2 regions of the Pseudomonas sp. C11 genome follow, and region 1 is predicted to be linked to the other one. Evidence: riboswitches for the same ligand, from Rfam matches in the RefSeq annotation. Region 1 holds a riboswitch; the other holds the start of a gene.
What was found. A riboswitch is a leader RNA that binds a small molecule or an ion and turns the genes downstream of it on or off. The one in region 1 is predicted to bind cobalamin.

Region 1 (5,911 bases):
TCGATGATCACCGCCTGGGTGCGCCGCTTGGCCTGCGCGCCTTCGCCCGGGTCGTTGACGATAAAGGGATAGACGTTGGGTAGCGGGCCGATCAGCGCCTGCGGCCAGCAGCCTTCGGAAAGACCGACGCTCTTGCCCGGCAGCCACTCCAGGTTGCCGTGCTTGCCGACATGGATCAGCGCGTCGGCGGCGAAGGCCGTGCGCAGCCAGGCGTAGAAGGCGATATAGCCGTGCGGCGGCACCAGATCGGGGTCGTGGTACACCGCCGCCGCGTCCAGTTGATAACCGCGCGCCGGCTGGATGCCAACGAAGGTCAGGCCGAAGCGCAGGCCGGCGACCATCATCCGCCCACTGCGGAACATCGGGTCATCCTGCGGCTCGCCCCAGCGTTCGCGCACTGCCTGCTGGTTGGCAGCGGGTAGGCTGTGGAAAAACGCCAGGTAATCGTCCAGCGCCAGGCTTTGCGCACAGGGCCGCGTATCCAGGCCATCGAGATCGTTGGTGACGCCACCGAGCAGGCTGTGGACAAGTGCGGTACCGCTGTCCGGCAGGTTATCCACTGGATAACCGTGCTGCTGTAGCGCCAGCAGAATATTGAGCGCGGCGGCGGGCGTATCCAGGCCAACGCCGTTGCCAATGCGGCCATCGCGGGTCGGGTAGTTGGCCATGATCAAGCCGATTCGCTTCTGATCGTTGCTTTTGATCGCCAACTGGCACCAGTTCCTCGCCAGTTCCGCGACATAAGCCATACCCGGTTCATGCGCCTGGTAGCACACCACATCGCTCTGGCTACGCTCGCTGCGCCAGGCCAGGCCCTTGAAGCTGATAGCGGTACCGATCAGCCGGCCATCCAGCTCGGGCAGCACTACGTGCATGGCCAGGTCGCGCGAACCCAGGCCCTGGGCGCTGGCGTGCCACTGCGCCTGGTTGTCCAGCGAGCAGATGGCCTGCAGCACCGGAATATCACGACGGAACACCCGCGTCTGCGGCGCCTCGGGGTTGGACAGGGCGAAGCCGGTGGTATTGATGATCAGCGCAGCGTTGGTTTCGTCCAGCCAGGTCTGCACCTGATCCAGGCAGGCCGCCTCCTTGAGGCTGGCCACGGCAATCGGCAGTGGGTTGAGCCCCTGCGCGATAAGGTGCTGGCAGAAGGTATCGACGAAGGCGGTGTTCGCCGATTGCACATGGTTGCGGTAAAACAGCAGCGCCACCACGGGCGCCTCCGGTTGCCACTGCGCCTGCCAGTCAGCCAGCGCCGCCGGGCTGCGCTGCGGGTGATAGAGGCCGACGCGCGGCAGCGGTTGCGGCTCCTGCCACGTGTCGTCCCGGCTCAGCCAGCGGTTGCCGATGCAGCGGAACAACTGGCGGGCATTCTCCAAGCCGCCCTGGCGCAGGTACTGCCAGAGGCGCTGGCTGTCTTCTTCACCGACATTGCCGAGGGCATTCAACTCCGGGTCGGGCTTGTCGTCGCCCGGCACCATGATCACCGTGGCGCCGCGCGCGCCCAGCTCAACCAGGCGCTCCACACCGTAGCGCCAGTAGCTGACCCCTCCATGCACCGAGATCAGGATGACCTTGGCGTGCTGCAGCACCTGCTCGACGTAGTAGTCCACCGAGGCGTTGTTGCTCAGCTGCGCCGGGCTGGCCAGGCGCAGGCTGGGGTAGTCCTCAGGCAGTTGCCGGGCGGCTTCAGCCAGCAACGACAGATGCGAATCGCCCGTGCACAGGATCACCAGCTCGGCAGGCGTCTGGCCAAGGTCGGCGATGCTGTCAGCCGGCAGTTGGGCGCCGGGTTGGGTGCGCAGTAAGTGCATATTCGCTCTGTGGGAGGGGCTTTAGCCGCGATTGGTCTTAGCGCCGTAGGGTGTACTCAGTTATCCGGCGGACTGTTCGCTTCGCTCCTGAGTCCGCCCTACGATCGAGTACGCCCTACGCTCTGTATCAGGCCAGCGCCGCTTTCAGCTCGGCCTCGATGGCCGAGCGGTCAAGCTGCTGGCCGATCACCACCAGGCGGCTGACACGCGGCTCGTCAGCCAGCCAGGCGCGGTCGAAGTGACGGTCAAAGCGCTGGCCCACACCCTGCACCAGCAGGCGCATGGGTTTGCCAGGGATCGCTGCGAAACCTTTCACCCGCAGGATGCCGTACTTGGCCACAGCGTCTTTCAGTGCGGCGAGCAGGCGCGGCTCCTCTGTTTCCGGTAGTTCCACGTGGAACGAGTCGAATTCCTCGTGATCGTGGTCGTCGTCTTCATCGTCGTGATGGGTGCGGCGATTTTCGATATGCAGCTCGGTTTCGCTGTTCAGGCCCAGCAGCACGTCCAGCGGCAGCTCACCACCGTGCGCCTCGATCACCTTGACCGCTGGCGGCAACTCCTCGGCCACCTCGGCGCGCACGGCAGCGAGCGCCTCGGCGTCGAGCAGGTCGGCCTTGTTGAGGATCACCAGGTCGGCGCTGGCCAGTTGGTCGGCGAACAGCTCGTGCAGCGGCGACTCGTGGTCGAGGTTGGGGTCGAGCTTGCGCTGCTCGTCCACCTGGTCGGGGAAGGCAGCGAAGGTGCCGGCGATCACTGCAGGGCTGTCGACCACGGTAATTACCGCGTCGACCGTGCAGGCGTTGCGGATTTCCGGCCAGTTGAAGGCCTGCACCAGCGGCTTGGGCAATGCCAGACCACTGGTCTCGATGAGGATATGGTCGAGATCGCCGCGGCGCGCCACCAGCTCACGCATCACCGGGAAGAACTCTTCCTGCACGGTGCAGCACAGGCAGCCGTTGGCCAGTTCGAAAACTCGGCCATTGGCCTCCTCCTCGCTGCAGCCGATGGAGCACTGCTTGAGGATCTCGCCATCGATGCCCAGTTCACCGAACTCGTTGACGATCACCGCGATACGGCGGCCGCCGGCATTGGCCAGCAGGTGGCGCAGCAGGGTGGTTTTGCCGGCACCGAGAAAACCGGTGACGATGGTGACAGGCAGTTTGGCGAGGGTTTTCATCAAGGGCCCCGTGGCGTCGGTAGGTTCGGCGGACGGGTACGCGCAGGCGGGCACACAAGGGCGTGCTGGCCGCGTCGGATCACCCCGTCCGAGCAAATGGCTGGTCTGTCGAGGCAGGTCTCCTGGCTCACGGCGTGCGCGTTGCGCATCCTTCACCTTCCCGCCTGAGGCAGTGGTGTATCGAAGGGTTTACGACCGTTCACAGTTGCGGGGGCAGCCAGGGCATCGACCCTGTTCCCTCTTAGCTCCTCGGCGCCATGCCGGGAAGAACCTCGAAAGCGAGAAGGCTACGCAGGCCACGGCGGCCGGTCAATCGCGGTTGACCGCTGGCAGGTGCCATGATGAGCTACGCCACCGCTCAGTCCGAATGTCACTCATGTTGCCGACCACCTCCGATCATCCTTCTGCCTCATCGATCCAGGTCGTTGCCGGGCTGGGATGTCGCCGTGGCTGCAGCCTGGACGAGTTGATCGACCTGCTTATCCACAGCCTGGCCCAGCATGAGCTGACGGTGGACAACATAGTCGGCCTGGCCAGCATCGCCCACAAGCGCGACGAAGCCAGCCTGCATGAACTGGCTGAGCACCTGGCCCTTGAGTTGGTGTTTTTCGCCCCCGAGCAACTGAGCCCCTATCAGGCCTTGACCGCCGGCAATGCATTGACCCAGGCAGCCACAGGCAGTCCCGCCGTAGCGGAGCCTTGTGCCCTCGCACTGGCAGCGCGCATGGGCGCATCGCCCTGCCTGCTCGGCGAGAAAAACCGTAGTGCCAGCGCCACCTGTGCACTGGCCACCTTCGATAGAGAACCTGCATGACCGTCTACTTTATCGGTGCTGGCCCCGGCGACCCCGAACTGATCACCGTCAAGGGGCAACGCCTGATCCGCTCGTGCCCGGTGATTCTCTACGCCGGCTCGCTGGTGCCCGAGGCGGTGCTGCAGGGCCACAGCGCCGAACAGGTGGTGAACACTGCCGAGCTGAACCTGGGCGAGATCATCACGCTGCTGCACCAGGCCCATAAGCGCGGCCTGGACGTGGCCCGCGTGCACTCGGGCGACCCGTCGCTGTACGGCGCCATTGGCGAACAGATTCGCGAGCTGCGCGCGCTCGGCATCCCCTTCGAGATCATTCCCGGCGTTACCGCCACCGCTGCCTGTGCGGCGTTGCTGGAATCCGAGCTGACTCTGCCGGGCATCGCCCAGACGGTGATTCTTACCCGCTACGGCACCACTTCGCCGATGCCTGAGGGCGAGCAACTGCATGACCTGGCGCGGCACCGCGCAACCCTGGCCATCCACCTCGGTGTACGCCATCTGCCGGCCATCGTCGACAAACTGCTGCCGCACTATGGCGCCGACTGCCCCATCGCGGTTATCCACAGAGCGAGCTGGCCGGATCAGGACTGGGTGCTGGGCACACTGACCGATATCGAAGAGAGGGTCGCCGCCAAGGACTTCCGCCGCACGGCGCTGATCCTGGTCGGTCGCGTACTCGATCCAGGTGCCTTCGCGGAATCTGCGCTGTATGACGCAGCGCATCGGCACCTCTACCGTCCCGGCACTGATTGAACTCTGGCGAGAAACCGTACAAAGCGCTGAAAGCCTTGCTATGTATGGCTTTCAGCGCTTTATCAACAGGATAGGAAGCGACTTATCCAATCACCCTGTGGATAGTGGGCAAGCTGGCGAGCACTTTCTGTACAACTGGCTGTAAGGCCCTATTCGCAATGGCTTCAGCCAACTGTCACGAGGATATCCACAGCTTGATCCACGCCAACTGTGAGCAACTATTCAGAGCTGTACTTCCACCCGTTTGATGCCCAAGCCGCGCAGCTCGACCATCAACGCATCCAGACTGGTAAAGGTCTGCACCTGCTCAGCATCGTCCACCAGAAAGAAGCTGCGGCCCGCATCCTTGTTGAAGAACACGATCCATTCGCTGGTATTGGCCGGGTTGACCATGACCTGGGTGTGGAAAACCACGCCATCGGCCAACCGCTCGATCACGTCCTGGCGCTTCATTCGACTGTCACGCTCTTGGCCAGGTTACGCGGCTGGTCGACGTCGGTGCCCTTGAGCACGGCAACGTAATACGACAGCAACTGCAGCGGCACGGTGTAGAGGATGGGCGCGAGCAGGTCGTGGATATGCGGCATGGCCACCACATGGGTGCCCTCGCCGTTGCTCATGCCAGCCTGCTGGTCAGCGAAGACGATCAGCTCGCCGCCCCGGGCGCGCACTTCCTGCAGGTTGGACTTGAGCTTTTCCAGCAGCTCGTTGTTCGGCGCCACGGTAACCACCGGCATGTCGGCGTCGACCAGGGCCAGCGGGCCGTGCTTGAGCTCGCCAGCGGGATAGGCTTCGGCGTGGATATAGGAGATTTCCTTGAGCTTAAGCGCCCCTTCCATGGCTACCGGGTACTGCGCACCACGACCCAGGAACAGGCTGTGGTGCTTCTCGGCGAACAATTCGGAGATTTTCTCCACGGTCTTGTCCATGGCCAGCGCTTCGCCCAGGCGGGTCGGCAGGCGGCGCAGTTCTTCGACCACCTGTGCTTCCAGCGCTTTGTCCAGCGTACCGTGCACCTGACCGAGGGCCAGGGTCAGCAGCATCAGGCCGACCAGTTGGGTGGTGAAGGCCTTGGTCGAGGCCACGCCGATTTCCGGGCCAGCCTGGGTCAGCAGGCACAGGTCGGATTCACGCACCAGTGAGCTGGTGCCGACGTTGCAGATCACCAGGCTGGCCAGGTAGCCGCCCTGCCCCGGTGCCTTCTCCTTGGCATTACGCAGCGCGGCCAGGGTGTCGGCGGTCTCGCCTGACTGCGAGACGCTGACGAACAGGGTATCCGGCTGTACCACCACCTTGCGGTAGCGGAACTCGCTGGCCACTTCGACCTGACAGGGAATGCCAGCCAGCTCTTCCA
Region 2 (5,911 bases), on a different contig from region 1:
TCTTCGCCGCCGGCATTCTGGCCTGGCTGCGCGGCATGCGCGTGGCACGCTATTTCATCTTCGCCTGGACGGCCTTCCTCGTCGGTGGGGCGATCAACACGCTGATGGTGTTGGGTTATCTGCCCAACGTCTTCCTCACCATGTATGCCAGCCAAATCGGTTCCGCCATCGAGGTCGGCCTGTTGTCGCTGGCGCTGGCCGACCGCATCAACGCCATGAAGGAGGAGCGCGCGCGCATCCTGCAGGATGCCGGGCACAAGCTGGAGGCGCTCAACCAGGAACTGGCCGACAGCAACCGCTTCAAAGATGAATTCCTTGCCACCGTCACCCACGAGTTGCGCACGCCGATGAATGGCGTGATCGGCTCGCTGGAACTGATGCAGACGGTGAAGATGGACGTGGAACTGGAGCAGTACCAGAAAACCGCCGCGGCCTCGGCCCGTGACATGATGCGCATGGTCAACGACATCCTCGCCCTCACCGAACTGCAGGCCGGCAAGCTCTACCCGCGCCGCGAAGCATTCAGCCTGCGCGGCCTGTTCGATGGGCTGCGCGCCCAGTATGCGCCGCGTGCCGAAGAGAAAGGTCTGCGTTTCGAGTTGAACCTCGATGACAGCCTGCCGGACATTCTCGAAGGCGATGCCGGCAAGCTGGCGCAGGCGCTTGGCTACCTGCTGGACAACGCCATCAAGTTCACCAATGAAGGCCAGGTCAGCTTGGAGATCGGTCGGGCCAGTCGGGCAGGAGAAGGCTTGCCCCTGACCGTGGTGGTGAGCGACAGCGGCATCGGCTTCGACCCGGTGGAGAACCTCCTGTACCAACGTTTCCGTCAGCTCGATGGCTCGATGACGCGCCAATATGGTGGTCTTGGCATCGGCCTGGCGCTGTGCCGGCAACTGGTCGACCTGCTCGGCGGCAGCCTGACGCACGACTCCACGCCGGGCCAGGGTAGCCGCTTCCGTCTCGATGTACCGCTGACCTTGCCTCAGCAACCTGCCAGCGCGGGCGTGCGGCCTGTCCGACGTAGCGGCGGGATCGCGCAACGCACACCGCAGCAGTGCACGGTGCTGGTGGTTGAGGACAACGCTATCAACCAACTGGTGACACGCGGCATGCTGCTCAAGCTCGGCTACCGCGTGCGCACGGCCGACAACGGCGCCGAAGCGCTCGAGCTGCTGCGTCACGAGCCGGTGGATGCGGTGCTGCTGGACTGCCAGATGCCGGTGATGGACGGCTTTGCCACCTGCCGCGCGCTACGTGGCCTGCCGGGCTGCGCCGAATTGCCGGTGCTGGCGATCACCGCCCACAGCCACAGCGGGGACCGCGAGCGCTGCCTGGCTGCCGGCATGAGCGACTACTTGGCCAAGCCGGTGAAGTTCGACGAGCTGCGCATCCTGCTGCATGACTGGGTGCTCTGCCGCCCAGTAAGCGCTACCAGCGGCACTGCGGCGGTTTGAGCGCCACGCGGTTTACCGTTCATCCCATTCCCGATTCGGCGGCAGGTTTGGCTGGATCGTCGCTTTAGCCATGGTCTGAATCCTGATTCACTGGGTGCGAATGAATCAGGATTCAGACCATGGCCTATCACACCAGTGAAGCGCGCATCGACCGCGATCAGGCGCTGCGCCAGCGCATCCTCGATTGCGCCCTTAAGCGCGTGGTCGAGGGCGGCTTCGCCTCCCTCACCATGCAGGCGCTGGCCGGCGATGTCGGCATCGCCACCGGCAGTCTGTACCGCCACTTTCGCAGCAAGGGCGAACTGGCGGCAGAAGTGTTCGCCACGGCCAGCCAGCGAGAGGTCGATGCCCTGGCCGCTGCGCTGCGTGGTTCCGGCAGCGCGGCCGAGCGCTTGCGCCTGGGGCTCGAGCAGTTCGCGGCGAGGGCCTGGCAAAGCCGCCGCCTGGGTTTTGCCCTGATTGCCGAACCGGTCGACCCGGAAGTCGACGAGCAGCGCCTGCTCTATCGCGAAGCCTATGCCGAACTGTTCGTCGATCTGCTCGGCGAGGGCGTTCGTGCTGGCGAGTTTCGCATCGAGCAACTCGGCCTCACCGCCGCCTGCCTGGTCGGCGCCATCGCCGAAGCCTTGATCGGGCCGCTGTCGCCACCCGCCCGGGCGGCGCGCGAAGCCGGACATGTCGGCCTCACTCTGGATCAGGTCAGTGCCAGCCTAGCCACCTTCTGCCTGCGCGCCGTCGGCGCCGAGGACTCCACGCGATGAAACCCAGCCTGCACGCCGAAACTCATGAGGTGTTCAACCAGGTGCCGAGCCTGGACGGCGCCAATCTCTATCGCCTCGACCTGCCATTGCAGGAGTGGACTCGTCGTTATGACGGGGCCTGGGCCTACGAACGCCTGAGTGCCTACGGCGCATTGGCCGGCGGCACGCTGATGCAGGCCGGCTTTCTCGCCAACGAGAACAAACCGGTGTTCAAGAGTCATGATCGCTACGGCAACCGCATCGACCTGGTGGAGTTCCATCCGGCCTATCACGAACTGATGCGCACGGCGGTCGAGCATGGTCTGCCTTCGTTGCCCTGGGCCGATCCGCGTGCCGGCGCGCATGTCGCCCGTGCCGGCCTGACCTACCTGCACAGCCAGGCCGAGGCCGCCAGTGGCTGCCCGCTGACCATGACCTTTGCCGCCGTGCCGGCCATTCGCCTGCAGCCCAACGTGGCCGAGCAGTGGCTGCCGAAGATCCTCTCCAGCCAGTACGACCCGCGCAACCTGCCGATGGAGCAGAAAACCGGCGTCACCATCGGCATGGCCATGACCGAGAAACAGGGCGGCACCGACGTGCGTGCCAACACCACCCGCGCCTACGCCATCGGTCTTGGCGGGCCGGGGCAGGGCTACGAGCTGGTCGGCCACAAATGGTTCTGCTCGGCGCCGATGTGCGACGCCTTCCTCACCCTGGCCTACACCGACAAGGGCCTGTCGTGCTTTCTGCTGCCGCGTCATCGCCCGGACGGCACGCGCAACCAGTTCTACATCCAGCGCCTGAAGAACAAGCTGGGCAACTGGGCCAACGCCTCCAGCGAGGTGGAATACCGTGGCGCCTTCGCCTGGATGCTCGGCGAGGAAGGACGCGGCGTGCCGACCATCATCGAGATGGTGGCCATGACCCGCTTCGACTGCATGGTCGGCTCCAGTAGCCTGATGCGCCAGGCCCTGACCCAGGCCGCGCACCACTGCGCGCACCGTCAGGTGGGCGGCAAGCGGCTCGCCGACCAGCCACTGATGCAGAACGTGCTCGCCGACCTGGCGCTGGAGAGCGAAGCCGCGCTGGCGCTGTGCATGCGCATGGGCCGCGCGCTCGACCACTCGCATGATGCGCAGGAAGACAAGTTCGCCCGCCTGGTCACCGCCGTGGGCAAATACTGGATCTGCAAGCGCGCCCCGGAAATGATCTACGAGGCCAGCGAGTGCATGGGCGGTGCCGGTTACGTCGAGGACACCATCATGCCGCGCCTTTACCGCGAGGCGCCGGTCAACTCTATCTGGGAGGGCTCCGGCAACGTGCAATGCCTGGACGTGCTGCGCGCTCTGTCCAAGGAGCCGGGCGTTCTCGATGCGCTGTTCAATGAGCTGGGCGACGGCCACGGAGATGCCCGCCTCAGGGCGCATATTCAGCGCCTTAAAGCCGATTTTGCCGATACCGCCGATATCCAGTATCGCGCCCGCCAACTCACCGAGGATATGGCCGTGGCACTGCAGGCCAAGCTGCTGCTGGAGGCCGGCAACGCCACCGTCTCAGATGCCTTTATCGCCAGCCGCCTGGAAGGCCGTGGACGGGTCTACGGCACTCTGCCGCGAGGTGTCGACGTCGAGGCGTTGCTGGCGCGTAGCACGCCGAATCTGCTTTGATTCTTGAGCGATCTTTAACAAGGAAAAGTTGGTGGATTTTTAGCGGCTGATTTTTCCCTTTGGGATAGTTGGTCGTACTAAACGTGTTCCCCGCGCCAACAGGGATGAGCCAACCGCGCCAGCCCGGCGCGCTGTTTTTTAGCCCAGCAGGCGAGTAATCTGACGGCCGATGGTTCTGCGTGCACCTACGTGACGCGGATGAAAAGGGAACAGGGTGCGGCGAGTCTCGCCAATGCCCTGGCTGCCCCCGCAACTGTAAGCGGCGAACGATGCCCTCATGCCACTGACTCCGGTCGGGAAGGCGGGCGAAGTGCCAAGCCGTGAGCCAGGAGACCTGCCATCGAATCCATCGATCCTCCAACTCGTCGCGCGGTGGGCGCGGCCAAGGAACTTGCATGCATATCGAACCCGGTGTCGTCGAAGGCGCCAAGATTTTCCTCAGCTACGCAACCGCAGTCGGTGCCTTTGGCCTGACCGCCAAACTGGCGCGCGATGCCATTCGCGACAACGGCGGGGCGACCGCCCTGGCGCTGCGCAGCCTGCTGACCACCGCGCTGGTGTTCTGCTTCTTCGAGGTATTCCCGCACCATGCGGTTGGCGTTTCCGAGGTGCACCTGATCCTCGGCTCCACCTTGCTCCTGCTGTTCGGCGCCGGTGCCACGGCCGTCGGTCTGGCCGCTGGCCTGCTGCTGCAAGGGCTGTTGTTCGCCCCATTCGACCTGCCGCAGTACGGCATGAACGTCACCACGTTGCTGGTGCCGCTGTGGGCCATCAGTGTGCTGGCCAAACGGATCGTCGCGCCCGGTACCGCCTATGTCGACCTGTCCTACAAGCAGGCGCTGGCGCTGTCGACCGCCTATCAGGGCGGTATCGTCGCCTGGGTCGGCTTCTGGGCCTTCTACGGCCATGGCTTTACCAGTGATAACCTGGCCGCCGTGGGCAGCTTCGGCCTGGCCTACATGAGCGTGATTCTGGTCGAGCCGCTGATCGACCTGGGCGTGCTGGCTGGTGCCAAGGCGCTGGCGCGTTTCAGCCGAGGCCCGCTGTTCAACGTGCGTTTGCACCAGGCGGCAGCCTGATCCAGAGCGCGGTGACCGATGCGCTCGGTCGCCGCGCTATGTTTTGCCATGAGGTTGCAGGCAAGATAGGGGCGTTCGTTCTGCCAGGAAGATGCCTGTGAAAGCCTGTTCCGATGATTTTATCGTTGCCCATACCCCCGAAGAGGCGGTTGATCGCCTTGCCGCGTTGCACCAGGAAGCCACCGGTGCCCTGAGCCACGCGCTCAAGCGCTACCTCAAGGAGCGCATCCGTCCGGATGCCAGCGAGCACTGCCTGTTCCGCTACCCCGAACTGCGCCTGACCTACCTGTGCCAGGGCGAAGTGCCGACCACCGTGCGCGCCTACGCCAAGGTGCAGATCCCAGGTACCTACGCGATCACCGTGACCCAGCCGGCTGCCTTCCGCAAATACCTGCTGGAGCAGCTGCGCCCATTGATGAACGACTTCACCGTGCGGGTGGAGGTCGGTCGCAGTCAGCAGAACATTCCTTACCCGTACGTGGTCGAGGGCGGCGATGAGCTGGCCGGCAGTGGCGTGACCGCCGCTGAGCTGGCGCGGGTATTCCCCAGTACCGACCTGTCCGCCGCCACCGACGGCACCGCCGACGGTCTGTACGACTGGGAGAACATCGACCCGCTGCCGCTGGCGCTGTTCGACGCGGCGCGTACCGACTTCTCGCTCAAGCGCATCCAGCACTACACCGGCAGCGACTGGCGCCATGTGCAGCCCTGGATTCTGCTGACCAACTATCACCGTTACGTCGACCAGTTCATCCGCCATGGCCTTGATATGCTGGTGGGCGCCTCGCGCTTCACCCGCATGGTGCTGCCCGGCAACGTGGTGATCGAGCGCGGCATGAACGAAGGCGAGATGCAGGCGATCATCGAGAACGTGGTCTGGCACCGCTACCAGATGCCGGCCTACCACCTGCAGGCCGAAGATGGTCATGGCGTGACCCTGGTCAACATCGGCGTCGGCCCGTCCAACG

Region 2: another riboswitch for cobalamin. It lies ahead of VC352_RS16475 (energy-coupling factor ABC transporter permease); the one in region 1 lies ahead of cobW (cobalamin biosynthesis protein CobW).

The regions. Positions count from the first base shown of each region.
Region 1 covers NZ_JAWIIP010000007.1:205,991-211,901, reverse strand. Annotated here, with positions in the region: gene cobN (cobaltochelatase subunit CobN) at 1-1,814, opposite strand, end outside; gene cobW (cobalamin biosynthesis protein CobW) at 1,942-2,991, opposite strand; cobalamin riboswitch at 3,086-3,281, opposite strand; gene VC352_RS13430 (cobalamin biosynthesis protein) at 3,368-3,805, shown strand; gene cobM (precorrin-4 C(11)-methyltransferase) at 3,802-4,557, shown strand; gene VC352_RS13420 (hypothetical protein) at 4,780-5,010, opposite strand; gene glmS (glutamine--fructose-6-phosphate transaminase (isomerizing)) at 5,007-5,911, opposite strand, start outside.
Region 2 covers NZ_JAWIIP010000009.1:275,025-280,935, reverse strand. Annotated here, with positions in the region: gene VC352_RS16490 (hybrid sensor histidine kinase/response regulator) at 1-1,457, shown strand, start outside; gene VC352_RS16485 (TetR/AcrR family transcriptional regulator) at 1,577-2,218, shown strand; gene VC352_RS16480 (acyl-CoA dehydrogenase family protein) at 2,215-3,864, shown strand; cobalamin riboswitch at 4,018-4,221, shown strand; gene VC352_RS16475 (energy-coupling factor ABC transporter permease) at 4,260-4,943, shown strand; gene amn (AMP nucleosidase) at 5,041-5,911, shown strand, end outside.